DNA from 2 places in the Marinagarivorans sp. genome. Region 1 is predicted to be linked to the other one. Evidence: predicted binding sites of a transcription regulator. Region 1 holds the regulator's gene; the other holds the start of a gene.
What was found. The regulator PhoB, encoded in region 1, activates phosphate uptake and scavenging genes when phosphate is short. The targets are predictions, from matches to a motif close to TGTCATAAANNTGTAACA.
Positions count from the first base shown of each region.

Region 1 (16,045 bases):
ACAGTAGTTGCGCCGTTAACGGCGATTGGTCAGCAGTTGCAAAGTTTGCAGGGGCAGCTATCCAATGAAGCGCTGCGAATAGAGTTGCAGGAATCGCCTCTTCAGGCGTTGAGTACGATTGCATCCGCGATTGAGCAGTCTGGGTTGAATGTGAGCGAGTCCGCGCAAAAAACTTCAAGCCAAGTGCCTGCATGGGTTGGGCCGTTAGAATCTATGGTGGCTAAGTTTGGTGCTTTGGATTCTGTTATTGGCGAGCAAGGGCTTAAAATCGACGTGGGCGCTTTGTCTAATGCTCAGGATCATCAGTTAACCCGCGTTGCTGATGTGCTCGAAAGCGCGGCGAATAAACTCACTGGGGCTGTTGAAAAATCGATTGATTTTGACATTACTATCGTTAAGCGGATTACGAAGCTATCGGCTGAATTACGGGCGTTCTCGGCGGGGAAACGTTCTGGTAAACAGAAGGAATCAGATGAGTTTGATGAATTGGGTGATTAGACCTAACGTTTTTCATTGTATTGACGTTACGTAAATATTGCTGCGCCCCATTAGCCAAACACCAAAGCCGCCGATTAAAATAATTAGGAAGCTTACTCGCCAAAAAAACCGAATGCCGTGAGCCATGGTAATCAGTGCAAAGAGGTTTAAACCAACGATGTTATTTAAAAGATGGCTGCTGTTACCGTGTAAAAATGGGCTGAAAATAATGCCGATTAAGCCATCTACACGGCGTGGGATAATACCGAATCGGTTAAGTTGCCCTTGAAATATCGCTGTATTAATGAGAAAAACAACACGTAATAGGGCGGTTAATAGAGCGATGATTTTTAGTTTTTTATTAACATAGAGAGAGTGTTGTTACGTGCTATGTTTTAGCGGTTTGTTCGCCGTACGTGCCGGCGGGAAATAACAAATAAATTCACTGCCGCGCCCAGGTGTACTCTTAATCGTGAGTTCAGCGTTATGCCGTATCAACGCGTGCTTCACGATGGCAAGGCCTAGACCAGTGCCACCAGAGTTGACTGATCGGCCGGGGTCTACACGGTAAAAACGCTCGGTTAAGCGGGGGATGTGCTTAGGGTCAATGCCATCGCCATTATCGCTAACAGTAATTGTGGTGCCGTTTGAGCCTTGCACAATATCAATGAGGATAATACCTTCGTTAGGGGTGTAGTTAATAGCGTTAAAGACTAGGTTGGATATGGCGCTTCGAAGCTCTTGTTCCCTGCCATAAATAAACGCTTCTTTTGCCCCATTGACGCTGATTAAATGCTTGCTGTCGGCACTGATCTGGCGTGCATCATCTGCGACTGTGTGGGCAAGTTGATTTATACATACGATGTCTTGTCCATGCTCTTTTTCATCGGTTTCAAGTCGGCTTAGTATAATGAGATCATTAATTAATGATGTCATTCTGACGGTTTGGCTTTGCATGTGTGCTATCGCCTTACGCCATACGGGTGGAATATTGCTGGCATCCTCAATGGTTTCTAAATAGCCGCGAAGAACGGTGAGAGGGGTGCGTAGCTCGTGAGAAACATTAGCCACGAAGTCCTTGCGTATTTTTTCTAGTTTACTGAGTCGTGAGATGTCACGAATGACGATTAAGCGTTCATTTTGCCCGAACTTGTGAACTAAAAACTCTATTTCCATGGCATTTTTCTGGGCTAATGTATGGTCTAGAGGCTCACTGAAATCTTCTTTTTCGTAATAGCGAATAAATTTTGGGAATCGGATTAGGTTGGTGATTTTCTGCCCTAAGTCGATCTGTTGGAAGTTGAATAGTTCACCGGCAGCGCGATTCCACCATTCAATATTACCTCTGTTATCGACAAGAATAACGCCATCATTTAATGCGGTCGTCATTTCTTGTACTCGGTGTACAACGGCTTCTAAGCGTAGCTTTTCTTTTTCGTGGCGGTTGTGCATCAATTGAACGTCGTCGGCTATGTCTGCCCATGCGCCTTGTAGCTCCTCGCTTGGCGGCTCGTGACGACGGGCCTGATTAACCCAAGCCTCTAGCTGGTAAAGTCGTGAAAACTGCCAAGCGATATAGCCGAAGCTAAACACCAGCAGTGCGATGATGGTGTATCCCGTCAAAAAACCCGTCAGTGCAAAGACGCAAAGCCAAACGCAAAACCACCGGAATTCGGTTTTTAAACCTCTACGTAACATAGGTACCTGTCATTCTATTGTTGTTTTAGGTGTTCTTTTAGGTGTTGTTCTGGGTGTTTTTTAGGCGGATATTTTAGGCGAAAAGCGATAACCCGAACCGCGTACAGTTTGAATAAAACGATCGTGGCCTTCGAGGGCGAGTGCTTTACGCAATCGACGAATGTGGACATCAACGGTACGTTCTTCGACGTAAACGTTGCCCCCCCAAACATGGTCGAGCAGCTGGTTGCGGGTATAAACACGCTCTTGGTGAGTTAAGAAAAATTCGAGTAAGCGGTACTCTGTTGGCCCCATTTGTACGGGAGTTTCGCTAATGGTTACGCGGTGGCTGGACGGATCTAAGCGGAGGCGGTCGACCACTATGGGGTCTCCGGTCGCTAATGTGTCCGTACGGCGTAAAACGGCCTTTAGGCGCGCAACGAGCTCTCTTGGGGAGAATGGCTTGGTGATGTAATCATCGGCGCCAGCTTCTAAACCTTGGATTTTGTTATCTTCCTCGCCTTTAGCGGTCAGCATAATTATGGGGATTTCGGCTGTGAGCTGATCTCTTTTGAGACGGCGAGCTAACTCCATACCACTGGTGCCCGGCATCATCCAGTCCAAAATAATTAGATCAGGTTTTTGATCCACAATAATGGCATGTGCGCTTTGGGCCTCGCCGGCTTCAAGGCAGTTATATTCTGCCATCTCCAAAGCCACGCGTAACATATCGCGAATGGGGGCTTCGTCGTCAACGATTAAAATCGTTTTTGATACCATTTAAACCACCTATAACTGCTGTTTGGTTTCCAATTAAGGTGAGCATTAAATAAATTTTTTGTTACTGTTTTATGACAGCGTCTTGTTTAGAGCTGAGTAAATACTTTGGTGCGGCCGTACTACCGGCTGGCTTGTACTGTATTTTCTTAGCTTGGAGCGACGCTGTAGCTTAAGACAATGCCCATAAAAATCAGCATCCCGACCCAATTGTTATTCAAGAATGCTTCAAAGCATCGCTTGGGTTTGCGTGTACGAATGAGGAACTGCTGGTAGCCAAAAAGCCCTGCAGTGCCCATTAAACTTAGATAGTAGGGCCATTGCAGCTTAAAACTATTGCCTACAGTTAGTAGTATGATCAAGGTAAAACCTTGAAGGATAGCAGTGATCAAGCGGTCGTTTTCGGCAAATAAGATAGCGGTAGATTTTACGCCAATCTTCAGGTCATCCTCACGGTCAACCATGGCATAAAAGGTGTCGTAAATAATTGTCCAAACGACCACTGCCATATAGAGCGTCCACATGGATTTTGGCAAATTCTCTGTGATGGCTGCAAATGCCATAGGAATCGCCCAGGCAAAAGCGGCACCGAGTACTACCTGAGGTAAATACGTATGCCGCTTCATATAAGGGTAGATTGTCGTGAGGGCTACAGCGCCTAAAGCCGTTACTAGGGTCATCATATTTGTCATCAATACAAGGCAAAAAGCGACGAACAGTAAGGCGCCAAACAGATACAGTGCAAAGCGTGGTGAAAGTTGACCCGTCGCAAGGGGGCGGTCTTTGGTGCGCTGTACGTGACCATCAATGGCCTTATCGGCATAGTCGTTGATTACGCAGCCAGCTGAGCGCATTACAATGGCGCCAAGTACAAAAATAAACAGAACAGGCCAGCGTGGAACCCCTTCAGAGGCAATCCAAAGTGCCCACAGCGTTGGCCAAAGCACCAAGTAGATGCCGATTGGGCGATCCAGGCGCATTAACTTTATGCTAGCACTTAACGCGGGGTGGGTTAGTAAGGGCGAAACTTTGACGCGCGCAGCGGCTAGGGCGATATGAGTTTTTATCATGTGTAAGCGCGTCTTTATCATGGTGCTTTGCTTAGGAAAAAGGCAATTATAGCCCGCAACAGTTCGCGAATGCTAAAGCCATCGCACATCCTAACGCATTTGAGCGAATTCTTGGGGCAGAATCACGCTACTTCAGCGCAGAAGGTGGGTTGATAGGGCGCCAGTCAATGGCCTTGAACTTGCTAATAGTCGTGCAGGCCATTAGCCTGTAGGCCAGATTTCCTATTGATTCCCCGTAAAGAGGATATTTACCTATGCTTAAAACCGAACTAGTGGCTCTGGTTGCTGAAAACGTAGGCCTCACTCAGCGTCAAGCTGATGAGTGCGTTGCCAGTTTTGTTGAGCAGGTTACTAATGCTTTGGCGAGAGGGGAGAAGGTGAGTTTAGTGGGCTTTGGCAGCTTTGCGATTAAGCATACGGCTAAGCGCGCTGGGCGCAATCCTCAAACTGGGGAGGCGATCACTATTGCGGCTCGTAATACGCCGGGTTTTAAGGCTGGTAGTGGGCTTAAGTTGGCGATAAATGGAGCAACAGACAATGTTTAAACTACAACTGCATTGGCAAATATTGATCGCAATTGCTTGCGCACTATTGGTGGGATTGCCGTTATCGGTAGGGGCTGAGGTTTTTGGTATTTCGCTTTATGCCGTTTTTGACTTTGTCGGCACGCTGTTCTTGCGTGGCTTAAAAATGGTGATTGTACCGTTAGTTTTGTCTTCAATTATTTGCGGTGTTTACGGTTTGGGCTCCGGAGATAATGTAGGGCGCTTGAGCGGGAAGACGCTCAGCTTTTACATGTTGTCTAGCGTATTGGCAATTTTTATTGGTCTGGCTTTCGTGAATATTTCGCAGCCTGGTATTGTGGATGGAGAGCCCGCCCGCGAGCAGTTAAACCTAAGTTCACCGGAAGAACTCGACGGTGCTTTGGATAAAGTGAGCGGAAAAAGTACGAATGATATTGCGGGTGTGTTTTTGAGGATGTTACCCACTAATATTGTTGATGCGGCTGGTGACAGCAACCAATTGTTAGCTGTGATTGTTTTTGGTGTTTTATTCGGTTTATTTATGAATAAAGCCAGTGTGAAGGGGCGTGAAACCCTGGCTAATTTTTGGCAGGGCGTCTTTGACACCATGATGCATATCACCTTGTTTATTATGAAATTTGCTCCCATCGGTGTTTTTGGCCTTGTTGCTAAAACGGCAATGGCGACAGGCTTACAAAGCTTCGTTCCTTTGGCTGTTTTCTTCTTAACGGTTATTTTGGCACTGGCTTTCCATATGTTTATTACTATGGCTTTTTTATTAAAGGCTATGGGGGGCGTAAATCCTATTCTGCATTATCGAGCCATGTTCCCTGCGATGTTGACGGCGTTTTCAACGGCCAGCTCGTCGGCAACACTGCCGGTCACCATGGATTGCTTGCAAAAAAACGCGGGCGTCTCGAACAAGACAACATCGTTCGTTATTCCCTTGGGGGCAACCGTTAATATGGATGGTACCGCATTGTATGAATGTGTTGCGGCCATGTTTATTGCGCAAGCTTACGGCTTGGATTTGTCTATTGCGCAGCAGTTTATGGTGGTGTTAGTGGCGCTGCTAACATCCGTTGGTGTTGCGGGTATTCCCTCTGCCAGTTTGGTGGCAATTGCTATTATCCTAGGGGCAATAGGTTTGCCGTTAGAAGGCATTGGTTTACTGCTTGTTACTGATCGTGTTTTGGATATGTTACGAACTGCGGTTAACGTTTTTAGTGATAGCTGCTGTGCGGTTATTATAGCGAAATCGGAAGGCGAGACGGGCATACTGGAGCCCACGAGTAGCTCCTAGCTGTTAAGAGCTATTACTAGCGGGTGTGTTCTGCTTTATTGGGCTGTGATATACCGACAGTGTCGATCAGTAGTTTTTCAATGACGTCGGCAGGTTGCGGGCGGGCTAGATAATAGCCTTGCCCGTGAGAACAGCTTAATGCAATAAGTGCATCGAGTTGATTTTGAGTTTCGATGCCTTCTGCAATAATATCGAGCCCTAAGTTATTACCTAACTCAATAATGAATTTAACGATTGAGCGGTAGTAATTATTCTTATCGAAGTTATCAATAAAAGAGCGATCTATCTTTAGGCTGTCAACGGGTAAATTGTTCAAATAGCCTAAGTTTGAGTAGCCAGTGCCAAAATCATCTACTGCAACCTTAATCCCTTTTTTACGTAATAACTCCAGTTGTTCTGTTGCGTGAGATTGTTCTGCTAAGAACAGTCCTTCGGTAATTTCTAACTCTAAATTGGCTGGGTCCAGCTCTGTACTTTTCAGTACGTCGGTAATCATTGTGGTTAAAGTATCACCGCGAAAATGGACTGTCGATAAATTACTGGCCAATACCAGTTTACAATAACCCATTTGATGCCATTTATGGACTTGTGTCGCGGCTGTTTTCAATACAAATTTGTCCAGTAAATAAATGAGCCCGCTTTGTTCTGCAATAGGGATAAAATCGGCCGGTGATATCCACTGTTCTGTGCGTTGGTTTTTCCAGCGTACTAACGCTTCTACGCCTGTCATTTCGGAAGTTTGAATGTTGTACTGTGGTTGATAGTTAACACTTAGTTCATGTTTGTTATTTAGTGCTCGGCGCAGGTCTTGTTCTATTTCTTTGCGGGCTTGAATCTCATTGGCCAACGCTGTTTCGAAAAGTGTAAAAGAACCTCGGCCTAAATTTTTCTGATGATATAGCGCAATATCTGCGTGCTGAATCAGTTCTTGCTCGCTGCTGCCGTGTTCAGGGTAGAGCGCAATACCAGCGCTAGCACTGATTGGGATAATGTTATCTTCGATAATAACCGGTTCTTTAAAACCGGAGTAGATGCGCTTAATGATGGCGTGCGCGCTGGTTAAGTCGGTGACGTCGGGAAGTACAATGGCAAACTCATCGCCACCTAATCGGCTGGCAAAATCATCGCTGCGCAATGTTTTCTTGAGACGTTCGGCCGACTCTTTAATGAGCCGGTCTCCAATTTGATGTCCTAGGCTATCGTTAACATCTTTAAAGTGGTCTAAGTCCAGAAGCACAATGGCAAAGGCTGTCTTTTTTTGCAGTAAGTTATGTAATTTCAAATTAAGCATATTACGGTTAGATAGGCCGGTTAGAGGGTCGTGCTCGGCTAAGTAACGTATATCTTTTTCGGCTTGCTTGCGCTGGCTAACATCCAGCACAACCATCATGTAGGAGTGTTCACCATCTTTATTCTCGATATGTTTACTGCGCGCAATGTACAGCGTTTTTTCGGGGTGATTATCCATGGTCGCTTCAACGTAAAGAGGGTGCTTGCCCCGCAATAGTCGGTCATGTGATTCATTGTGGCTGAGTAATTTATCGTTTTGATAGATCTGTAGCGCTTTAAGCGCGCGGTTATCGCGTAGGGCGGATTCGTCTTTACAGTCTAAGGCATTCAGTAATGCGTGATTGTGGAAGAGAGTATTACCCGAATTAGTTATTTGCCAAATACCTACTGGGGCGACTTGAGTCAGTGCAGCGTAGCGTTTTTCGCTATCACTGAGTTGTTGTTCGCGGTGCTTTAAGTCGCTAATGTCGATGCAATAGCTCACTACCGCATTACTACTTGTTCTGTGTTTTGATACTCGTAACCAGCGACCATCAGGGTAGTGTTCGTCTACGTGCTCCCCTGAGCCGGCTCTTTGCGCTAATAAGCGCTGCTCAACCCATTGCTCAATATTTTCTTGTCGGGTGAACTGTGCCGCAGTTGTGCGGATTAGGTCTTCATAGTTGACGTCTGTGGAATGCTGTTCAAAGGCTGCTTGGTGAATATTGCGGTAAGCTTGGTTGCTATCAACTAACTTCTCGTTGTGATCGTAAATGGATAGGGCATAGGGTGTGGCGGCTATGGCCTCGCGGTATAGACCTAACAGCCGCTGTGCTTTTTTAAGGCGCTGATATAAGGCATACAGTACGGCGCTTAAGCAAAGTGACGCACACAGGCAGAGTAGGGTCAGTGGTGCGCTGAGTGGTGGTTGTGTCGCGCTATTCAAAACCAGCAATAATATGCCTAAGGGTGCCGCTGCTGCGAGCACGCATAAAACGATCTTGAATAAGCGAGATTCAAAGGCTAAAAACGTCAATAAATATCTCCGCCAATATTAACTTGTTGCATTTGATGCAATGCTGGGCAGAGGAGGTGACGGAATCTTTTGCTTTTAAAAATAGTGCTTATGTGTACAGCTTTCCTCACATTACTCTCCTGATCTACTCAAGATCTATCGTCATATATTGAGTATAGGCACGGTATTGCAGGGAGCTGACACGAATTGGCTATGTTGAAGCAAAAAAGTATAAGAGGTCGTTTATTAATATCGTTGGTCTTTATCGCAGCGGTAATGAGCGGCGGGACGTATGTTGTTCTGTTTTTTGGGGAGGGAATCAATAGGTGGTTTCAAACAGCCAAAAAATACGAAGGGTATTTTCGGCTGTTTGAATGGTTATAACGGAATGCCGTAGTTATGTGCAACCCCCATAACTAGCATTCGAAGAATGTAAATCCCCATGGCTACAGCCATAAATGAAAAGTCGAATCCACCCATCGGCGGGATCAGTTTACGCACTGGAATACAGATGGGCTCTATGATTTGCCGCATCAGTAAAAGGGCAAAATTACTGCTGTGGGGGGCAATAAAGCTGGCGATGGCAACAATAAACATGCTAACCATATAGATGCCTAAAATAAGCATCATTAAAGCCAGTAAGGCCCATATAAATATAACGCCCCCGTATAAGCTAACCGAGCCATTAGCGACTAACTGCAATAAACAAATAAAAACGAATTGTGCAATAAATGCTAGCGCAAGCGCGGCAATATCAAAACCGCCGATGCCCGGGATTACTTTTCGCAGCGGCTTCAGCAGTGGGTTAGTGGCCTTTACAATCAGTTGCGACAACGGGTTATAAAAGTCGGCCCTGACGACCTGAAGTAAAAACCGCAGGAGGATAGCGCCAACATAGAGCGTAGCTACGGTATTGATAATAAAGATGGCGATTTGTACGAACGTGCCCTGCATAAGAAGCCCTTAAAGCGATACGCGTTGAAAGAATAGTGTATTAATAAAGCTCTTCGGCCATTGTTTTTGAGCGCTCAGCACAAGCGGTCATGGCTTTGTTTACGGTACTGCGCAGCCCACTGTGCTCAAAGCTTAAGATGGCTTGCTCGGTTGTGCCACCAGGCGAGGTAACTTTTTTGCGTAGTGTTTCGAGGTTGTCATCGCTCTGCTCTGCTAGCAGTGCAGCGCCTTTTGCAGTTTGAATGGCCAGCGTTTGTGCGGTGCTGCGGTCTAAGCCTTGGTCTACGGCTGCCTGCGTCATGGCTTCCAGGAATAGGAAGAAGTAGGCTGGCCCGCTTCCCGATACTGCAGTAATGGTATGCATCAGATCTTCATTATCTACCCATATGGCTTTGCCTGTGGCTTCTAATATGGCTTGGGCAGCTTGTTTCTGCAATGTATTGGTATTGGCGTTCGCATATAGGCCGCAGGCGCCTTGGCTAATCAGGGAGGGGGTGTTTGGCATGCACCTAATAATGGCTGCGCTAGAGCCTAACCATTTCTCTAAAGCCTTACAGGTGATGCCGGCGGCCACTGAAATGATGAGTTTGCCCTGAATGTAGGGGGCGATCTCTTCGCAGACACCAAACATCATTTGCGGTTTGACAGCCAAAATAATAATACGGCAGGCTTCTACGGCCGCGACGTTATTATCGGTTGTATTCACGCCAAAATTGCTAGCAAGGCTTGTGCGCTTGTCTTCGCTTCGTGCGGTTGCCCAAATGGATTCTTTACTTGAGCCGGATCTGATCAAGCCGCCAATAATACTTTGTGCCATGTTACCGGCACCGATAAAACAGATATTGCTCATAGTCTTCACATTCTCGCTATGGTTAAAGGTGTTGGATGCTAAGCACCTGCCAACCTAAAAATAACTCAATTTAATGGTTAGGGGCCGCTTGTCGGGGGCCAAACAATGCAGTGCCAATGCGCACTATCGTGCTACCCGCGGCAATGGCTTCTTCCATATCGGCAGACATACCCATGGATAATGTCTCCAGGCCGTGCTGTTTCGCGAGTTTTTGCATGGCTTCAAATGCCGCTTTGGGCGCCGCTTTACTCGGTATTGCCATTAATCCTCGCAGCTCCAAATTAGGTAGAGACTGTATTGCTGAAATTAAGTGGGGTAGCTCAGCAGGGCAAATACCCGATTTGCTATCTTCGTTGTCAATGTTCACCTGAATGCACACCTGCAGCGGTTGTAGGTGTGCCGGACGTTGAAGGCTTAAACGTTGGGCGATTTTTACTCGGTCTATACTGTGCACCCAATGGCAACGCTCGGCAAGTACGCGTGTTTTATTAGATTGAATTGGGCCAATGAAGTGCCAAATGATACCGAGGTTACTAAGCGCTGTCGCTTTTTGTTCCAATTCTTGCACATAATTTTCACCAAAATGGCGAAGCCCAGCGCTATAAGCCTCCTCTAATGCTGAAATGGGTTGTACCTTCGACACCGCCAATAAGAGGATGTCGTCGGGAGTTCGTTGGCACTTCTGCGCCGCTTGGGTAATCAGCTGGTTGATTTGCGCTAGGTTGTGTGAAATGTTCGTCATATATTGGCTGTTTAGTCTCTCTCGAGTGGAGTACACTCGACGTTTTAGGTGACGTAGGTCTACCTGCAGGGCATGTGACCATACGCTTTCAGTGCCGGCTTGTATTCTGGCCCGATAGATTTATATAAAGATGTCACCAAAAATAGTGGTGACACAAGGTAGTTTATCAAGTGGCTTAGCTAAGCCCCACGTCAACGATTGTCGTGGTTTAAGACATAACAATAACGTAAAGATACAGGTCAGTTTATTTGTTTAAGCCATTCGTCTAGGCTTAAGGGGCGAGGCAATAATAGTTTGTCCAATTAGGCAAGTATTATTGGATAAAGTATTTTTTCCTCGGCCCTAATGTGTCGGTCTGCAAAAAATTGATTTGAACGAGATAAAGAACAGCAAAGGTTTTCACTATGGATATTACTGAACTGTTGGCTTTTTCGGCCAAACAGGGGGCTTCTGACTTACACTTATCGGCAGGTTTACCGCCAATGATTCGTGTTGATGGCGATGTACGTCGAATTAACTTGCCACCCATGGATCATAAGTCGGTGCATGCTCTAATTTATGAAATTATGAACGATAAGCAGCGCAAAGACTTCGAAGAATTCCTAGAGACCGATTTCTCCTTTGAGGTGCCCGGTGTAGCGCGCTTTCGTGTTAACGCCTTTAATCATAACCGCGGTGCTGGTGCGGTATTCCGTACTATTCCATCCAAAGTACTCACAATGGAAGAGTTGGGAATGGGGCAGGTATTTCGCGATGTCTGTTCGGTGCCGCGTGGGCTTGTATTGGTCACCGGCCCTACGGGTTCGGGTAAATCGACTACCCTGGCGGCTATGGTCGATTTTATCAACGAAAGTAAGTATGAGCACATTCTTACCATCGAAGATCCTATCGAATTTGTGCACGAATCCAAAAAATGTTTGGTTAACCAGCGTGAAGTACACCGCGATACCCATGGCTTTGCTGAAGCGTTGCGCTCGGCGCTGCGGGAAGATCCCGATATTATCCTTGTCGGCGAGATGCGCGATTTAGAAACGATCCGTCTTGCCCTCACGGCCGCGGAAACGGGCCACTTAGTTTTTGGTACTTTGCACACCACCTCAGCGGCAAAAACCATTGACCGAATTGTGGATGTGTTCCCTGCGAATGAAAAATCCATGGTTCGTTCTATGTTGTCGGAGTCTTTGCAGGCTGTGGTCTCGCAAACACTGATGAAGCGTGTGGGTGGTGGTCGTATTGCCGCACACGAAATTATGCGAGGTACGCCGGCTATTCGTAACCTTATTCGCGAAGATAAAGTCGCGCAGATGTATTCTTCGATTCAAACCGGTGCTGCCGTAGGTATGCAAACGATGGATCAATGTCTGGCCGATCTCGTTGAACGACGTATTATTAGCCGTGATGTTGCTCGCGAAAAAGCCAAAATGCCCGAAAATTTCTAAGGTCGGCCGGCACTGAGTGTCGGCTTATTGCTATACGCAGCCGCGTGAGCACCTGTGACGAATAACGAATAGTTAAGAGAGCTACGATGGAAATTGATCGACTCCTCCGTTTAATGGTGGAAAAGCAAGCATCTGATTTATTTATTACTGCTGGCGTGCCACCCTCCATGAAAGTGAACGGTAAAATAACGCCAGTCACGACTACGCCTTTATCACCGGAAAAATCGCGTGAAACCGTGCTTAGTACTATGAATGAAAAGCAGCGCGAAGAATTTGTTGATAAAAAAGAGCTGAACTTCGCGATTAGTGCGCGCGGTGTGGGTCGCTTTCGGGTTAGCGCTTTTTATCAGCGCAACCTGGCGGGCATGGTTTTGCGTCGTATCGAAACCCAGATCCCGAAAGTTGATGATTTAGGCTTACCTGAAATCATCAAAGACCTCGCGATGACAAAGCGGGGCTTAATCATCTTTGTGGGTGCAACGGGTACCGGTAAGTCAACGTCGCTAGCGGCGATGATTGGTCATCGTAATCGCAATTCGAAAGGGCATATCATCTCGATCGAAGACCCTATCGAATTTGTTCATCAGCATCAGGGGTGTGTGATTACTCAGCGCGAAGTAGGCATCGATACTGAATCTTTTGATATTGCTCTGAAGAACACACTGCGACAAGCGCCTGATGTTATCTTGATTGGTGAGGTCCGCACACGTGAGACGATGGAAAATGCCATCGCCTTCGCTGAAACTGGCCATCTCTGCCTGTGTACTTTGCACGCTAACAACGCTAACCAAGCACTGGACCGCATCATTCATTTTTTCCCTGCAGACCGCCATACGCAGTTGTGGATGGATCTATCATTGAACCTAAAAGCGATTATTGCTCAGCAGTTAATTCCAACACCTGACGGCAATAGCCGACGAGCCTGCTTAGAGGTTATGCTGAATACCCCGTTGGCTGCCGATACTATTCGCAAGGGTGAAGTGCATGAGCTGAAAGAGTTGATGAAAAAATCAACCGAGCTGGGCATGCAGACCTTTGACCAAGCTTTATATGATTTATACGATGCTGGTGAAATCACTTACGAAGACGCTTTGGCCCATGCCGACTCCGCGAACGACTTGCGCCTGCTGATCAAGTTGGGTTCCGAGTCCGATGCTGAGTATCTATCGAATGCAGCTGATGAGCTTTCTATTGAGGAAGACGAAACAAATCGTATGCGCCGCTTCTAAGGGGCAGTTTCCTTAGTCGCTGGCTTTTATGCCATCGAGCTAATGTTCCTTAAAGTGATAAAAACCGGCGAATGCCGGTTTTTTTTCGCCTGTAGTTTTCTATCTTTGTTTCCTTAGCTTCTCTCTTGCCTGGCTTTATCGAACGCAGAGGCAAAATGTTATTAAAATCTCGACTTCAATAGACGAACCTCCTAACTGCTGGGTTACGGAATTAAGCCAATTCAGTGGATATGTACTATTACTTATATATACGAAAACAATGGTGTAACAGGCTTGAAAAACGAAGAAGACAATAGTCCGAGCGTGGCTTCAGAGCCCACGGTCCTGTTTGTGGATGATGAAGGCCCCGTGCTTAAGGCTATGACTCGGTTTTCACGTGGCCGAAACTGGAATGTTTTAACGGCGCTGAGTGGCGAGGAGGGCTTAGCTATTCTCGCGAGCCAGAACGTCAATGTCGTGGTGTCTGATATGCGCATGCCAGGCATGACTGGGGATGTCTTTCTAGCCAAGATCAAACAGCAATACCCAGAGGTTATCCGAATTCTATTAACGGGTCATGCGGATGTACAAGCATTAGAAAACGCGATTAACCAAGCTGGTATTTATAACTACATCAACAAACCTTGGGATGACCGCTTGTTAGGTGAGGTGATTCAGGGGGCATTACGTTTTCAGGAGTCTGAGCGCGAACGTAAACGCTTAGAGGAATTGACGCGCAAGCAAAATCATCAGCTAGGACGGTTAGCGTTAAGTTTAGATAAAACGGTCAAAGAGCGCACGATTGAAATTGAGCAAGCATTAACTTTGCTGCAAATGACCCACGAGCGATCAAAGAAAAGTTTCCATGATGCGCTTAGCGTGGTGACCCAATTGTTGGATTGGAATGAAGGGCGCGCGAATAATCATTGTCGCTTTGTGGCTGAGTTGGCGCAGAAAACGGCGATAGCGATGAAGTTGAGTACAGACGATATAGAGCTGACTCAAACCGTAGGCCTGTTGCATGATATAGGCCTAATGGCGTTACCTGAGAATTTACGTAAAAAGCCAGTTTATGATATGACGGATGAAGAGCTGGCTGACTACCAGCAGCATCCTATATTAGCCGAAATGGCACTTTCCGCGGCTAAAGGTTTAGAGGGCGTCGCGAAAGTCGTCAAGCAGCATCATGAGCATATGGATGGTAAGGGCTTCCCTGATGGCTTACGGGGAGATGCTATCTCAAAATCGGCACGCATAGTCTCGGTTATTGCCGATTACCACGATCTATATCATGGCTTATTGGCTCGCCAATGCCTCGGTCATGAAGACGCCAAGGCGCATTTACTGCAAAAGGCAGGCACTGCATATGATATCGCGGTAGTTAATACCTTTTTGTCGTTACTGGGTGATCAGGATAAACAGCAGATCCACCGTTTTAAAGCGACAGTAGCGCAACTTAAAGAGGGTATGTTTCTAGATCAAGATTTACACGCCTCGAATAACTTATTGCTACTGACAGAGGGTACTGTAATCACTAAAAATATTATTGATCGTCTACTCAGTTATCAGCATAAATTTGGCTGCAAGTTTGAGCTTATGGTTAAGGGCGATGTTGACGCTTCTGATGTCTGAAGTTATGAAAGGAGAGTGAATAATGAAAGGCGCAGTATTTATTGCTTTAAATGATTTTATCGAAACCTTATATGGCATTGATCGCTGGGAGTCGATATTAAATGAGGTCAATCCCGCCTCTGGTGGAATTTATACCTCAGTCCAAAATTATGATGATACTGAAATGGTCGCTTTAGTGCATGCCATTTGCCGGCAGCTTGATGTGACGCGTGCGCAAGCGCTGGGCATATTAGGTGAGTATCTTTTCGGCATTTTAAACAGTAAATATCCAATTTTTACTAGCCTGCAGCCTGATTTCTTTAAATTTCTGGCCGGTGTTGAAAGTATTGTGCACACCGAAGTACGGAAGCTATTTAGCGATGTAAAGCTGCCATTAATCATACCCGTTGAATCTACAGAAAAGACTATGGTGTTGCGTTATGAGTCGGAACGGAAAATGTGCGAGTTAGCCGAAGGCTTAATCCTCGGTGCTGCCAAGTTCTACGAGGTCAATGTTACGCTTAAACAATCGTGCTGCTATCACCGCGGGGATGACCATTGCATGATCGAGGTGACCCTAGTGTGAGTGACACTAACTACAAAGCGGCCTACGAGCGACAAAGAAAAGCGAGGGTAATTGCTGAGGAGTTACTGGAGAATCGGTCGCGAGAGCTCTACGAGGCCAATCAATCGCTCCAATACGCGTATAACAAATTAAAAAATCAAAAAGCACAAATTTTACATCAAGAGAAATTGGCGTCTATAGGGCAGTTGTCGGCGGGCGTTGCTCATGAAATTAACAATCCAACGGGGTATGTCAAAAGTAACTTAAATACCTTAAAAAGGTATAGTCAGGACTTAACACAGTATCATTTGGCGTTGAACACGCTGCTTGTTGATTATTGTGCGTGCCTTCCTGGTGGCGCTTGTTCTGCTGAAAGTCAGCAGCTGATCGCGAATCTGTCTGCACTGAAGAAAGAGCACGATATTGATTTTCTATTAGAGGATGTAGAGGATATTGTTAACGAAAGCCAAGAAGGCATTAGGCGAATAGAAAATATTGTTAAGGGCCTAAAAGATTTCTCGCGTCCGGATGAATCTGAGCCGCAGTCCGTCAATGTTATTTCAT
Region 1 covers NZ_CEXWTU010000016.1:23,509-39,553, forward strand. Annotated here, with positions in the region: partial or broken gene AC3A8L_RS03660 (AAA family ATPase) at 1-498, shown strand, start outside; gene phoR (phosphate regulon sensor histidine kinase PhoR) at 859-2,175, opposite strand; gene phoB (phosphate regulon transcriptional regulator PhoB) at 2,236-2,934, opposite strand; gene ubiA (4-hydroxybenzoate octaprenyltransferase) at 3,081-4,001, opposite strand; gene AC3A8L_RS03680 (HU family DNA-binding protein) at 4,256-4,546, shown strand; gene AC3A8L_RS03685 (dicarboxylate/amino acid:cation symporter) at 4,539-5,828, shown strand; gene AC3A8L_RS03690 (putative bifunctional diguanylate cyclase/phosphodiesterase) at 5,845-8,133, opposite strand; gene AC3A8L_RS03695 (YggT family protein) at 8,491-9,066, opposite strand; gene proC (pyrroline-5-carboxylate reductase) at 9,107-9,916, opposite strand; gene AC3A8L_RS03705 (YggS family pyridoxal phosphate-dependent enzyme) at 9,987-10,658, opposite strand; gene AC3A8L_RS03710 (type IV pilus twitching motility protein PilT) at 11,063-12,097, shown strand; gene AC3A8L_RS03715 (PilT/PilU family type 4a pilus ATPase) at 12,184-13,326, shown strand; gene nosR (response regulator c-di-GMP phosphodiesterase, NosR family) at 13,600-14,937, shown strand; gene AC3A8L_RS03725 (heme NO-binding domain-containing protein) at 14,960-15,502, shown strand; gene AC3A8L_RS03730 (sensor histidine kinase) at 15,499-16,045, shown strand, end outside.

Region 2 (16,045 bases), on a different contig from region 1:
CTGCGTGAAATGGCAAAAGAGCCACGTAACTTGCTGTACCCCGATGTTGATCGAGAATTAGCTAAAGCCGAGTTTCTAGAGAGTCCTATTTACCGAAAAATGATTCTGAGCCCCGATGGAGAAACGACGGCGCTACAGTTGAACTTGGCGGTTGACCACCGTTTTATCGAATTAGTTACCGAGCGCGATAACTTGCGCCTTAAAAAGCAGACTCAAAGCCTCACGCTTGCAGAAGAGATTCGCTTGACTGATGTCTCGGCTGAGTTCTTGGCACACCGTATCGCTGCGGCAGAAGCTTCTTTTGCTCGTGTAGAGTCTGTTCGTGATGTGGTTGCCAAATATAGGGGTGATGCACAGATTTATGTAGGCGGAATCACGATGATTACGGCCGATATGATTAGCTTCATTCGTCAAGATCTCATTGTCTTTGGTGGTACCGCTTTGTTGTTTATGGTGATTGTTCTGGGGGTGATTTTTCGCTCAGTTAAATTTGTGGTTTTACCGATGCTTACTTGTGTGAGTGCAGTAACGATGACATTAGGCATTGTTTGCTGGGCGGGGTGGCACTTAACCGTAATATCTTCAAATTTTGTGGCTTTGCTGCTGATTATTGCTCTCGCGATTATCATTCACTTAGTGGTGCGTTACCGAGAATATGAGAGTGAACAGCCAAACTGGACGCAGAAGCAATTAGTGCTGGCTGCTTGCGGGTATATGGTCAAGCCTTGTTTATATACCGCAATGACGACCATTGTTGCGTTCGTTTCGTTGGTGATCAGTGATATTCGGCCCGTTATGGATTTTGGCTGGATGATGACGATTGGTTTGATTTTGGCGACTATGCTGGCCTTCGTACTGTTTCCTGCTGTGCTGGTGTTATTGCCACGTGAAGCCGCGAGTAAGGTTCAGCATGACACCGAAGGAAAGCCTTTTACTGCTTATTGTGCGGCGGCTGTAGAGCGCTTAGGGCACGGGGTTTTGGTAATTGCGCTGGGGGTTCTTATGCTGAGCGTTTGGGGAATCTCGCGCCTGCAGGTCGAAAACCGCTTTGTTGATTACTTCCATGAAGAAACCGAAATACACCAAGGCTTATCTTTGATCGATCAAAAGTTGGGTGGTACTACCTCTCTCGATATCATTTTACAGCCAGAAGCGGCAACAGCATTGTTAACGCCCGAGTCCGTGCCTGTAGAGTTTACGGACGAAGATGACCCTTTCGCGGAAGCCGATGCCTTTGATGAGCAGGATCCTTTTGAGGCTCCAACGTCAGAGACAGAAGAGGATCCTTTTGCAGAAGCAGACCCTTTTAGTGAGCAGGGCGAGCAAAAGAAAAGCAGTGTATGGATGACGGTAGCAGGCTTGCAGTTGGTTGATCGCATTACTCAATATTTGGATTCTTTACCTGAGGTTGGCAAGGTACAGTCGTTAGCAACATTGTACGAAGTGGGCAAAGACCTCAATGGTTCGCTCAATAACTTCGAACTAGCGGTTATGGCGCAATCGCTTACGCCTGAGATTGATCAAGTGCTTGTGCTGCCTTACTTAGATAAAGAGTCTGATCAGGCGCGTATTACAATGCGTATTATCGATACTTACCCTGGCTTGCAGCGTGCTGAGCTTGTCGAACGTATCCGTGGGCACTTGGCGGGCATGGATGGTGTAAATATTGAAAATGTGCGCTTTAGTGGTCTGCTCATTCTTTATAACAATATGCTTCAAAGCTTATTTAGCTCGCAAATCGTCACCTTAGGCGCCGTATTTTTAGGTATTGGTCTGATGTTTGTAATGCTATTTCGCAGTGTTTTGTTAGCCATTGTGGCTTTACTGCCCAATATGTTGGCGGCTAGCGCCATTCTTGGCAGTATGGGCTTGTTCGGCATCCCGCTGGATATGATGACAATTACGATTGCCGCTATTACCGTAGGAATAGGGGTGGATGACACAATTCATTACATTCATCGTTTTAAAACAGAGTTGGCGGTTGATGGTGATTACATACAAGCTATGCACCGTGCGCACCGTTCTATTGGCCGGGCGATGTATTACACCTCGGTCATCATCATTTTTGGTTTTTCTATTATGGTTTTGTCGCAGTTCATTCCCACGATTTACTTTGGTTTGTTAACGGGATTGGCGATGCTGGCCGCGTTATCCGGTGCCTTATTCATTTTGCCGCAGCTGATTATTTTAACGCGCCCCTTTAAAACGAATTAGCGCTACCGGGCTATTGAAGGCTAAACTTAAGGAAAACAAGAGGATTGATGATGAAAAAAATAACAACCCGAATTACGCCTGGAGCAACCCTTGATGTGCTTTCTCAGTGGGAAGTAGCTCGGTTAGCTAAAACTTCTAGCACTCAAATGTACGACACCTTTAGACGCTGTGCTTTAGCTGTGCTCAATACCGGCAGCGAAATGGACAACACCCAAGAGGTGTTGGATGCGCATAAAGACTTTGCCGTTTCGCTTATACAGCAAGAGCGCGGCATTAAACTCGAAATTGCTAATGCCCCGAATAACGCGTTTGTCGACGGGAAAATGATTGAGGGTATTAAAGAGCATGTTTTCGCCGCATTGCGAGATTTGGTCTATATCAACAATGAGCTGAATGCGAATTGTGCACTAGATATGGAAAAGCAAGAGGACATTACCAATGCCGTGTTCCATATTTTACGTAATGCGGGTGCCTTTAAAGGTAACGAGCGTGGCAACCTTGTGGTGTGCTGGGGCGGTCATTCTATTGGTGAAATAGAGTACCAATACACGAAAAAAGTCGGTTATGAAATGGGCCTTCGCGGCCTTGATATTTGTACCGGTTGTGGCCCCGGAGCGATGAAGGGCCCAATGAAGGGCGCTGCGATCGCGCACGCTAAGCAGCGGCAAGCCGGCCGCTATATTGGCATTACTGAGCCAGGTATTATTGCCGCCGAATCGCCCAATCCGATTGTAAATAGCTTAATCATCATGCCGGATATCGAAAAACGTCTAGAGGCGTTCGTTCGCACCGGGCATGGTATTGTGGTTTTTCCTGGTGGTGCCGGTACGGCCGAAGAAATTCTGTACATCTTGGGTATTTTGTTGAATCCCAAAAACAAGCACATTCCATTTCCACTTATATTTACTGGCCCTAAAGAGGCGGCTGGATATTTTGAGCAAATCGATGATTTCGTCGCCAAAATCCTGGGTAAAGAAGCGCAAGCGCTATATGAAATCATTATTGATGACCCTAAAGCGGTGGCGCGTGCTCAGCGAGATGGCCTAGAGGCCGCGCAAGCTTATCGCCGTGAAAACCAAGATGCCTATTATTTTAATTGGCTACTGACCATCGATGAAGATTTTCAGCGCCCCTTTAAACCTACGCATGACTCGATGGCGGCATTAAACCTCAGCAAGGATCAGCCCGTACATAAATTGGCGGCTAATTTGCGCAAAGCCTTTTCGGGTATTGTCGATGGCAATGTGAAAGCCGACGGCATTAAGGCCGTAGCCGAAAAAGGGCCTTATCATATATCCGGTGAAAACAGCATTATTGAGCCGTTGGATGCCTTGCTTAAAGCGTTTGTTGCGCAAAAACGGATGAAAATTCCTACGCAAGAATATATTCCTTGTTACAAAATAGTACGTTAAGTTTCCATGTTTAGGGGCGATTAGCTTAATCGCCACCTTTTAATGATTGTTTTTTTGTTGTGGTAATGATGTATGGGCGATAACTCATTTTTAGATTTATTAGGTGATGATGTTACGCCCATTAAAACTGAGCCCCGCGTTGTGCTGCAAAAAACAACCGTTGATGCAACCACATTAAAAGAGCGGCGTGAAACAGCGCAACTTGAAGCTGCGGCGCCTGAAGACCCGCTGTCTGGCGAGCCCATTGAAATGGTCGAACCTTTATCCGAAATTAGCTTTGTGCGCCCGGGTGTGCAGCACGGTGTTTATCGCAATGTGCGCTTAGGGAAATATAAAATAGATGCGCGCCTAGACTTACATAAATTAACGATGGATGTAGCCCGAAAATTGGTTTATCAGTTCGTTAAAGATTGTGTTGCGCATGATGTACGCACAGCCTTAATTACACACGGTAAAGGCGAGGGGCGCGATCAGCCAGCTTTGCTTAAAAGTTGCGTGGCTTATTGGTTGCCCCAAATGGATGAGGTGCTGGCATTTCATAGCGCGCAAAAACGGCATGGCAGTTATGGTGCAACCTATGTGTTGCTTAAAAAAAGCGATGCCAACAAACTCAATAATCGCGAAAAGCATCAAAAGCGCTAGGTCGTTCTGCTTTTAATCTAAACTTTTCCAGTACGGTGTACCCCACTTTAAATAATTTTATTCGAAAGCCTAGGTGATTGCGTGTCTGACTCCAATTTTTGTGAGCCTGTGGGCCCTCCAATACTCAATATATTGTATGAGGATGAATCGCTTGTTGCTGTGTACAAGCCAGAAGGCTTGCTCGTTCACAAGAGCAATATAGATAAGCACGAAACCCTTTTTTTATTGCAGTTACTGCGTGATCAGATTGGGTGTTATGTTTACCCTGTGCATCGCTTAGATAAGCCTACATCGGGTGTTATTGTCTTTGCAAAGACATCGGCAATGGCTGCAGCAATAAAGCTTCAGATGGAAGAAAACAGTGCGGTTAAGGAATATTTATTGATTTGCCGAGGTTATTGTCCTGAGCATGGCCGAATAGATCATCCCTTAAAGCCAGTAGTCGACTTCAAAAGTAAGCGCGGTAAACCAGCCGCCGATAAACCGGCTCAAGAAGCCACTACGGATTTTGAGCGGTTGGCCACCATAGAAATTGCAGCCGAAATCGATAAATACCCGAATAGTCGATTTTCATTCGTTAAGGCTCGTTTAATGACGGGCCGTAAACATCAGATTCGTCGGCATTTTAAGCATTTATCTCACCCAATAATAGGCTGCCCCAAATACGGTAAATCAAAATATAACCATTATTTTGCCAACCACTTTTCGGCTGCGCGATTATTACTTCATGCCTACAGGCTCACTTTTGCTCACCCAGTTACAGGCGATAAATTGATCGTTCAGGCCAACCCAGAGGGGCCGTTTTTGACTGTGTTGGACCGCTTTGACTGGTTGGGTTTTTTGGAATAATTAGTGGCTTAATTGATGGCTTTGATAACGTATATCCCTTTGCGGATACAGTGTCTAATAGCCTGCGTCCCTGCAGGCCCTCTTCGTCTAATTGGATAAGCTATTTATTGTCTCGCCCCTAAATTTCGCAATTTTTAGGCCGTTTGCGTTTGCGTTTGTATTTGAGGGTAGGGGGTTTCTGAATGCAGGGGTGGTAGGTCGACATTTTCCCATAGTGTGTTTGCTAAAATTTGTGTGTCTTTTCGGTTGGAGTGCTGAAGCCAATGAACAATAGCTTTTGCTACGTTAGGGTATATAACGCGCTTAGCTACAAAGCTGTTGAGCCATTGCTTTACGGTTTTAGTGTCGAGAGTTTCCATGGTCATGCCGAGTTGGAGTTCTTCTAGTGCTCGCGCATTAGACAGTTGCTCCATTTGCCCGTGTAGGGGCTTTACTAAAAGTTTTTTTCCTAGCTGAATGGCCTCGCTGGCAAGTTCGAAGCCGGCATTACAAATTACACCATTTGCGGTTGAAAGATCAGTTTGAAAACCTTCGCGAGATAATGGCTTAAGTTGTATGTGGCCATAGCTTTGATAGCGCGCATAGGGACCATAAATAACAAATAAGTGATCTTTAAATGGCTCTAGCAGCTGGAGAATATCTTCGTGAGATTCAAACCCCAAATAAACAACAATTTTCTTAGGGTCAACGGGAAATTGAGTTTCGTGCACCTCGGCAATAGGAGGCAGGATAGGGCCGCCAAAGTGATGCCAGTGGAGCCCAAGACGAATATCCGCGGGTGCAAAATATTTCATGATGTTACGTGAAACGATATTGTCGCCACGACGAGGTACAGCGTTAAAAAATGCATATTGATGACCTACGCCTATGCAGGTTTTTTTCTGTTTCTTAGCTGCCCATGCGGTGATGGGTTCAAAATCGGTTAGGACAAAATCATAAGAAGATAAGTCGAGCTGATTAATATCTTTCAATAAAGTCTCTAAGCTATTTTGCTTGATTGTCTTGGCAATATTGAGCTTTCCGGATTGATGAACAAACGTTAGGCCTTTACGGCATTTCCAATTGCCAAATACTTCCATGTCAAAAAAGTTTTCGCGTGCTCGGCCCGAAAACAAATAGTCAACTTTTATGCCGGCTTTGTTGAATTCGGTGGCTAGAGCTCTTGCTCGTGTAATATGGCCATTACCCGTTGCTTGTACGCCATAAAGAATTTTCATCATGTTATATCCCGCTAATGAGTAAAAGACACAGCGAACTGCCGAGTGTTGCGCCAGCAAGTGTGTCTGTAGGAAAGTGCACGCCTAGCATGACGCGCGCAACGCCGACCAAAATAGCCCAGGGAAATAGAATCCAAGCCATGAAAGGGAATGCTGAACTAACAGCAACCGCAACTAAAAATGCAGCTGAAGTATGGCCGGAAGGAAAGCTAAACTTGTCGGAAGGTTTAATAACGCTTGTATAGCCAGGAATGGCTTCGGGAGGGCGGTTGCGTTTAAATGATTTTTTGAAAATAAAGTAAAGGGTGCGTTCTAAAACAAAGCCAATAGTCAGTAACTTCACCAAATCCCAATGTTCTGCCAGCATAAAACTCAAACCGGCCAAGGCATAAAATGGACCGTTGGCTGTGTAGGAAATTCCGCGGCTTAGCCATACCGCAAGTTGACGATGCTTGCGGCGTAAACACCAGCTGAATGTTTGCACGTCGAGATCGTGAATGTTTTTAAGCAGGCGCATGCTTGGCTCTCTCTTTTTATCAGATTGTCGTTATGCCATTTAGATTATGTGAGAATTGTTGCAGTGAGATGCACGATTTATGGCTGTTGTGTGACAAGACGATACATTGGCGCAAAGCTGTGTGTTTTTGCGTCAAAATATTATTGCGAGGCGGAATTATTTTTTGAAAAAACGCAGGCATAAAAAAGCCTGCTTAACATTGCGTTAAGCAGGCTTTTATAATTTCCCCTTCCTGTTGGGATTTCTATCCATTTCGGCTTCCGGCCGGTGTTCCTTGTCTATCGTCCGTGTAACTATTGATCCCGCCAATACCTGGCTAGCTATCCTGCTTCAACTCATTATTGCGAGCATCTTGCTCGGCATCCGTTATTCCAATCACTCCTGTGATACTACATCCTGTAGTTAATCCTATAATCCTACCGCTCCAATGCGGTTGCTCTACCTGAGCGTTTCCCTGAGTTGTTGTCCTAAATCCTGTGGCTTCATGCCGTTCCGTCCTTGTGGGATCATTATGTCGAAATTACGGGTGCGGTTAAAGTCGTGTTAACCACTAGTTCTTGTAGGAGATCTCGCACAAAAGGATATTTGGAGGGAAATGAGCGCACCTTTAAATTGGCGCGCTATAGCGGTAGGTTAGAAAGTAGTTATTGGGGTGCTGTCCAACAGTGCCGTATTACCCTGCAGTGTAAGGCGGCCTTCGCAAAACCAACCGGCGACTAGGGGGTAGATGCGATGCTCTTGCACTAGTATGCGTTCGGCTAGGCTGCTTTCTGTGTCGTTATTAAGGACAGGAACACGAGCTTGCGCTACAGCAGGGCCGCCATCTAGCTCGGCCGTGACAAAGTGTACGGTAACACCGTGCTCTTTATCGCCAGCTTCGAGTGCGCGTTTATGGGTGTGCAAGCCCGGATATTTAGGTAGAAGCGAGGGGTGGATATTTAGCATTCGACCCAAATAACGGCCTGTAAACGCTGGCGTTAGAATGCGCATAAACCCGGCAAGAATCACCAGCTCTGGCTCAAACTGGTCGATGCGTTGTGCCAGTGCTAGGTCGAAGGCTTCTCGGGTGTCGAAGTTTCGGTGGTCTAGCGTGATGGCTTCTATACCGTGGTTATGTGCGCGCTCTAAGCCTTTAACATCAGGCCGATTACTAATAACGGCAACAACGTTGCCGTTAATTCGACCATCGTTGGAGCCATCAATAATCGCTTGCAGGTTGCTTCCGCTGCCGGAAATCAATACAACAATACGCATGCCTTAACCTTGAACGTTTTGCATTTCAACATGCGGTGTTTCTTGATCGCTGGCTTCGATACTGCCAATAACAAAGGCCGTTTCGCCGTCGCTGGCAAGCTGCTCTAGAGTGGCTTGCGCAGCGTCGCTCGGTACAGCGACGACCATGCCAATGCCACAGTTAAATGTGCGATACATTTCTAAGCTAGCGACATTGCCGTTACTTTGCAGCCACTGGAAGACTTCTGGAAGTTGCCAGCTGTTGGCGTCGATAGCGGCCTTGGTATTGCTTGGCAATACGCGGGGAATGTTTTCCAGCAAGCCGCCGCCTGTGATGTGAGCCAATGCGCTGATGGGCTGTTGCTTAAGCAATTTAAGTAAAGGCTTAACATAGATGCGTGTAGGTGCCATTAACGCATCGCCTAGGGTGCTGTCGCCCAAGGGTTGCGATAAATCGGCGTTTGCTACCTCTAGAATCTTGCGAATGAGAGAGTAACCGTTTGAGTGGGGGCCGCTCGCGGCAATGCCTATTAAGGTATCGCCGGCTTTTACTTTGCTGCCGTCTAAAATTTCTGATTTTTCGACAATGCCTACACAAAATCCGGCAAGGTCGTAATCGTCGCCTTCGTACATGCCTGGCATTTCCGCGGTTTCACCGCCGGTCAGCGCACAGCCTGATAATTCACAACCGGTTCCTATGCCGCTAACAACGCTGGCCGCCATATCGACATTGAGTTTGCCAGTCGCATAGTAATCTAAAAAGAATAGCGGCTCGGCGCCACCGACAATCAAATCGTTAACGCACATAGCGACAAGGTCAATCCCTATGGTGTCGTGTTTGTTTAATTGCATGGCTAGGCGAAGCTTTGTGCCTACGCCATCGGTGCCGGATACCAGTACGGGCTCTTTATAGCCAGTGGGAAGTTCGAAAAGAGCGCCAAAACCGCCAAGTCCCGCAAGGACTTCGGGGCGTCGAGTGCGCTTAGCAACCGACTTAATACGTTCAACGAGGGCTTCACCAGCGTCGATATCGACACCAGCATCTTTATAACTAAGTTGTGTTTTGTCTTGGCTCATGTTTTCCGGTTCTATAACTGCGAATGAGGCCCAGCGGGCAAAGCGTGGCATTCTACCAGCAATGGCCCGAGGCCCGCACGCCTTACCGGCTGAAAAACCGTTTTAGCATGAATTATCAATGCCCTGGGTTATAAGGTTGGCGTATTAGCTGTGTACTGCCGCTATATGCCGAAGCGGAGGTTTGTTACAATCGCGGCCCCTTTCTACAGATACGGAGTGCGACCGAGTGCGGCAACTAATCTTGGGTGTACTAATGTTTATTCTTACCGCGCCATCGTGGGCGGGTACAGAGTATTTTTCAGCGCAGGTACCGGTTGCGAGCCAAAGCATCGCAGACCGAAAAGCGGCGTTGGTGCAAGCGATGGCCAATGTGCTTATTAAAGTTTCGGGAAGCCTCGATGCCCCTGCAACCGAGCTTGGATTGAAGGCGCAGGCGAATGCTGGGAGTTACGTGCAGCAGTTTCGCTATATTCAGCCAAATCAAAAAATGCTAGAGCAGGGGATCACACTTCTTTTAAAGGCTGATTTTGATCCCGGTAAGGTCCGCCAACTTTTAAAAGAGAGTGGGCGGGGTGTGTGGCCCATGAATCGGCCGCAGGCACTTATTTGGGCGATAGAAGATACCCCTGAAGGCGGGCGCCAAATCATTACCGACCCTGAGCATCCGCTCGTCAAAGCGTTGGTTGCGCGAGCGAATACTCGCGGTTTGCCCGTGCTGTTACCCTTGTGGGATTTGGATGACCAAATACTTTTGTCGGCAGAGCAGTTATGGACTCAGGATGATGAAGCCATTCTTGCGGCATCGTCACGCTATGACGTTAATACTGTTCTCAGTGCTAGATATAGCCAAACAAGCTCCGAGGAGTGGTTTGCCACTTGGCAGTTTCATCATGCCGACGAGCGCAGGAGTTATGATTACAGTACGTTTGTGTATAGTGAGTTGGGTTCTGTAGGCGTAGACCCATTGGTCGCGTTTTTAGCTGAGCGCTATGCTGTGCAAAGTGCAACGGATGAAGGTGAGCAGCTACAGGTGATGGTGTTAAGTGGTGTTGATAATTATCGGCATTATGAGGAAGTTTTGAGTTACCTGTTGAAGCAGCCGTTAATACGGCAAGTGGCTTTAGTTGCAGTTCGGGAAGATCAGCTGGTGCTGCATATTTTGTTATCGGCTTCTTGGGAACAGCTAAGTGATGCGTTGGCTCTGGATCGAAAAATACGCTTATTAAACCCCCCAGAAGATTTATTGTCGCAATCGATGCTGGGCGCGCCAGATAGACCTGCACAATTTCAATGGTTGGGGCGTTAATTTCAATGCTTATTTCTTCGTTTATTGTTTTTGGGGTGTGTCGCGATGCGCTCTAAAAGCGGTAAATCACAACCTCCTCAGCAGCTGAGCTTAAGTATTCAGCTGCAAGATGACGCAACCTTTGCTAATTATTGGGTGTCATCAGAAAATCATCTGGTGAATCAAGTTTTGCAGCAGTTTTGTGTGGGGCGGGGCGATTTAAGCCTTGTTGTTTGGGGGCGTAGTGGCTGCGGTTTAACGCATCTTGTGCAGGCTTGCTCGCATCACAGCCAGCTGCCTATTGCGTATTTACCGCTGCGTGATGCGCTAGATTTAAACCCCGCTGAAGTTTGTGCAAATTTAGAGTCATCACCGCTGGTTTGTGTTGATGATATTGAGCTAATTGCGGGTAATAAAGAATGGGAGCTGGCCTTCTTTCATTTGTATAACCGCCTTAAGGATAATGGTCATCGCTTGTTGATGGCCTCACACGCGAACCCGGCGAGCATCGCATTTGGGTTACCTGATTTGGCATCAAGGGTGTTGGGTAGTGTTATTTATCGCGTGGCAGGCCTGAGCGATGAAGACAAGGCTAAAGCCTTGCAAATGCGTGCTAAGGCTCGCGGCATGCAAATGAATAAAGATGTTGCCAATTATATTCTTAAGCGTGCGCCGCGAAGAATGAAGGATTTATTTGGCATTTTAGATCAGTTAGATTCAGCCAGCTTGCAGATGCAAAAAAAGTTAAGCATCCGATTTGTCAAAGACGTTTTAGAGCGTTAGATTTTCTCTGGCGGTTCCGCCATTGTTGAAATTTCCAATATTCGAATATTTTCAATGGCCTCCTCTCTCGATGCGCCGCAAATATCAATTTCTGCTTTAAACCCTTTGCATACGTCGGGGTAATCTATGGTCCCCCAAATTTTGCAGCCGTTGTGTTCTAAATCAAGATGCGTGCAAATTTCACCCGCACGTTTGCCGTTAGGCATGCCAAAATATGCGCGATTAATCGAAGGTTCAATACAGCAGGCGCCGCAGTGCGCTCGACATTCCATAGCTAGTCCCAGTTTTAAGTGATGAGGGTATTGTATGTTAAAAGTGCTTGTTCCAATCGCCGACGGCAGTGAAGAAATGGAAGCTGTTATTATTGTTGATATTTTACGGCGTGCAGAAATTAATGTGTCGGTTGCATCAGTCATGACTCATCGCAAGGTGATAGCGTCGCGTGGTGTCGAGATTGAGGCGGATTGCCATATTGAATATTGTCAAAATAAAGTCTGGGATATGGTTGTTATACCGGGCGGAATGCCTGGCGCACAGCATCTGGCTGACTCTCTCCCTCTGCGCGATATTATTGCGGATCAAATCGCTTCACAGCGTTGGTTGGCGGCAATATGTGCCGCCCCCGCAGTTGTGCTTGCCGCCAATGGTTTCATCTCGGGTGTATCTGCCACCGGTCATCCCGCTTTTAGGGGTGTGCTCGAACAGTATAATGTCCACGCAATGAATGAGCCGGTATCAATATGTAATAAGCTTGTGACAGGCCAAGGGCCAGGCACAGCCATGGATTTTGCTTTGACGTTGGTTTCTTTACTTCTAGGTGAAGTGCAAGCGGATGAAATTGCTCGGGATATGTGTTTTTCACGGCTTGCTACAATCCGCTAACGAGTTGTCTTATAAGTGTTCAATCAGCCTGCTTAATGAACGTGGCATGTTCCTCGCATTATGGTTATCTACAATACAAAAACGGCAATTTTTTGCCACTGTTGATAACAATACATCAGGAGATGTTTTATGGCTGTCGCACAAACTAAGGCTGCGTTAGTAATGCAGGAACAAGCGGAGCAACTGACGTCGCATCAAGTTATTTCGTTGCTTATGGATGGCGCTATCGAACGCGCTAGTGGATTAATTATGGCAATACACGCCGGCAATGAAGAAAATCGAGATATATTGAATGCTAAATTAAAGGCGATTATTAATGGCTTGCGTCAAAGTTTAGACTTTGAGCTCGGTGGCGCTGTTGCTCAGAACTTAGCGTCTTTGTATGAATATATGATTGAACGGTTAAGCGTGACGGCAGATGATCAAAGTCAGTTATTGGAAGCTGTTACTGAAACACGGCGTCTGATATCTGAAGTGAAAAGCGGTTGGGATAACATGGATTTACGTGTGCCGGATTTAGCCAGCGGGACTTAGGCGCGCGAGTCGGCGGAATTGATGAGTTAAGGGGCGAGGAGACAATATTTCATCCACTAATGCCTGATCTCGACCTCCTTATCTTCGTTGCTCAAGGCGTTACATGCCTCGATAACTGCTCCATGCGTTATCCTAATGACCTATGTCCATATAGGCCCCGGCATGCGACGCTTTAAGCGCCTCGATAAGAAAGTCGCTTCGATAACTGCTCCCTGCGTTATTCTAATAACCTGCTTCCCTGCAGGCCCTCTTCGCCTAATTGGATAAACTATTATTGCCTCGTCCCTAATGCTGACTCGCGTATGTACTAGGTGAGCAATAAAAAATTTCGGATTAGTTCTTTCCCGCCCTCTGTTGCAAAGGATTCAGGATGATACTGAATGCCATAGATGGGGTAGGTGTCATGTTGAATTGCCATGATCTCTACGGGGTTTTCGCTTGTTAGGCAGGTGTTTAAGTCTTCTAGCGAGTGTTTACCTACAATGGCTGTAACCTTTAAACACGGCGGTAAACTATTGGGCTTTGCCATTAAGGAGTGATAACGCATTATTTCAATGTAGTTGGGTGTGTTTAAAAATATACCTGATTCAGTGTGTGTGATTGCGCTAGTTTTTCCGTGCATGGGCAGTGGGGCTTTAATAACATCCCCGCCAAAGACATGGGCGATGCCTTGCATTCCCAAGCACACTCCTAGTAACGGCGTGGTTTGCCCGAGTGTTTTTATGACTTCTGCGCAGATACCAAAATACTTCGGGTCATCCGGTGAACCTGGCCCTGGTGAAATAATAATACGGTCTGGTGCGAACGCTTTTATTTGTTCAGTGGTGAGCTCATTGTTGCGCTTTACCTGTATTGAAAAGTGCTCAATCGTGTTTTTGTGTTGTTCTTCGCTCAGAATCTCACCAATGTATTGGTAGAGGTTGTAAGTAAACGAATCGAAGTTATCAATAATCAAAACTTTCATTATTTATCCTCGTCTACTGACATAAACATTTTTAATACGTTATTAGTACCGGCAAATTTCCGCTGTATTTCTTGGTATTCATCGGCCGCATTAGAATCGTAGACATTACCACCGCACGTTTGCACGTAAGCTTTCTCGCCCTTACTAAAAACAGTTCGAATGGGTATGGCAAAGGTGCAGTCGCCATTAAAGCCGAAGTGGCCTACAGCGCCGCCATAAGGGCCGCGACCTTCGCTCTCTAGGGTGTCGATGATTTTCATGGCCTCAATTTTGGGTGCCCCCGTGAGCGTACCTGCAGGAAAGTTGCTAGCAAGGGCGGAGAACATGTCGTGCTGTTCGGCCATAATGCCCACAATCTCACTCGAAATATGCTGTACGTGGCTGAAGCGTTTTATGTCCATAAGATTGCGGACTTTGACGGTGCCAAATTTTGCAACGCGACCGATATCGTTACGGTGTAAGTCGACTAACATATTATGTTCGGCGATTTCTTTGGGGTCGTTTAATAACGTTTTCGCCAGCTCTCGGTCTTCGTCTGCATTGGCGCCGCGCTTGGTGGTTCCCGCTAAAGGGTAGGTTTCCATTTCCCCTTGGCGTAAACGGAATAACAGCTCTGGGCTTGCGCCAATCACTTTTTGATCATCAAATTTTAAATAATACATTTGTGGCGAGGGGTTAGATTCGCGCAGTGCTTGGTAGATGTTGATGGTATCGCCAGCAATTTCAAAACGCGTTTTAAAGCCTACCTCACACTGAAAAATTTTTCCTTCGATGATGTCGTGTTTGACTTTTGCAACGGCGTCGGCGTGATCTTGCCGTGTCATTGTATCGCCCAGTGGGGTTATTTTTAGTGCGCCATCACCAGGGTACTGACTATTAATAAGTTGTTTTATTTCTTCTAGGCGATTGTCGGTGTAATAAAAATAGGAAACTTCTCCCGTCATTTTATCGAGTGTTAGGCCGTCTTCATACAAGCCAAACTTAAACGCTTCGAAGAGTTCGCTAGCTTGAACGCTAAGTGAAGGCTCAAAGTAATTCATGGCGTCGTAACCAATGTAGCCTGTAAGCCCGCCTGAGTATTTACGCGCTAAGATATTTTGCGGGATTAATTCACGTAACAGATAATACGGGTTATCACTATCGTGGTGTTCTTGTGTGCCGTCACTATTCTCGATTGTCAGTGTTTTTCCTTGAGCCCAAATAAGTTTTTTTGGCGCGAAGCCAATGACTGAATAGCGCGAAATGTGGCTATCTTCACCGAGTGACTCAAGAAAAAAGCAGGTTGAATAATGCTTTTCAATTTTCTTGAAAAGGGTAAAAAAATCGTCGACACCCTCAACGCTGATGTAATGAGGTTTTCGTGGGATGGCGTGGGATTGAATCATGACTGGACCTTAAATTTTCCGGCTTTTAGCTCGCGAGAGCCTCGAGTAACGGTGGCTATGCCAACGCCGAGTTGTTTGGCGATATCACGCTGCGTCATACCTGATCTTAGTAGTTGTGCGATTTCTAAGCGGGTTGCAATATTTTGCAGCTCACCGGGGGTGAGCAGGGCCTCGAGCATCTCTGACATCTGTGCGTTAGTCCGTGCAGAGATGAGATGCTCAATAAGATTGGCTTGCAGTGCTTGATGTTCTTTTGCTGTACTCATGTGCTAGTACGTTATTGCACGGGGTGAGTTAAGTCAAGCGTTCAATTATTAGGTGAGCGCTTTTATCAGTGTGGCAAGCTGAGTATTAATAGTTTGTTCTGATACAAAGTGGTCTGCGCCGTGCTCTAAATGTTGTTGAGCTTGCTCGGGGCTATCGCTAGCGACAATGTTAATAATGGGGCAGGATTCCCTGAGCTTGCTGTAGTCATTGTTATCACGATTCTCGGAACCCATGAAGACAACATGCTGGAAGTTGTTTTTTTCTGTGCCACTAAGGAAAAGTTTCATTGAGGAGAAAGCTTGGCAAGACAGCCCTTCTTGCGTCAGTTGATCGATCAGTGATTCTGGGATTTCTGTAGCAATAATGGCCGTGGATTCTTGCTCTAAAGATACGCGCTGTTCATCCTGATTAAACAGCTCCCAAAAGCATAATTTAAAATCATCGATAACGGCGGGTTTGTTTATCCAGTGAACATAGGGGCTGGCGATGATGTCGGAAAAATCTTCGAGTTGTCGAGCGCTCTTGGAACCCATTATAATTTGAGGGATAAGCTTGCAGTCATTCTCGGCCAGTAAAGCACGGCTGAAGTCGGCGCTTGCTTTGGGATCGGCATGGCTATGGAAGACAATAGCGGAAAAAGGCGTGTTGTTGCCGATGGCGGATCGTAAGGTAGATAAGCCGCGTTTAAACAGTGTTTCTGTTGATACTGTTAGTCCAAGCCGGCCGAGCTCTTGTCGTTTGGAATCTAAAACGCGCGGGTTTTCGTGCACAAGCAGAATACGCT
Region 2 covers NZ_CEXWTU010000020.1:21,945-37,989, reverse strand. Annotated here, with positions in the region: gene AC3A8L_RS04335 (efflux RND transporter permease subunit) at 1-2,214, shown strand, start outside; gene ppnN (nucleotide 5'-monophosphate nucleosidase PpnN) at 2,262-3,626, shown strand; gene smrA (DNA endonuclease SmrA) at 3,699-4,268, shown strand; gene AC3A8L_RS04320 (pseudouridine synthase) at 4,350-5,117, shown strand; gene AC3A8L_RS04315 (MJ1255/VC2487 family glycosyltransferase) at 5,252-6,337, opposite strand; gene AC3A8L_RS04310 (phosphatase PAP2 family protein) at 6,339-6,851, opposite strand; gene purN (phosphoribosylglycinamide formyltransferase) at 7,485-8,105, opposite strand; gene purM (phosphoribosylformylglycinamidine cyclo-ligase) at 8,109-9,161, opposite strand; gene AC3A8L_RS04295 (DUF2066 domain-containing protein) at 9,415-10,467, shown strand; gene hda (DnaA regulatory inactivator Hda) at 10,513-11,229, shown strand; gene AC3A8L_RS04285 (YkgJ family cysteine cluster protein) at 11,226-11,501, opposite strand; gene AC3A8L_RS04280 (DJ-1 family glyoxalase III) at 11,536-12,111, shown strand; gene AC3A8L_RS04275 (flagellar export chaperone FliS) at 12,241-12,645, shown strand; gene AC3A8L_RS04270 (anthranilate synthase component II) at 12,953-13,609, opposite strand; gene AC3A8L_RS04265 (anthranilate synthase component I family protein) at 13,609-14,994, opposite strand; gene AC3A8L_RS04260 (Trp family transcriptional regulator) at 14,991-15,260, opposite strand; gene AC3A8L_RS04255 (ATP-binding protein) at 15,309-16,045, opposite strand, start outside.
Region 2: AC3A8L_RS04310 (phosphatase PAP2 family protein) is a predicted target of PhoB. The motif match lies at 6,930-6,947, and genes of this name have one in related genera.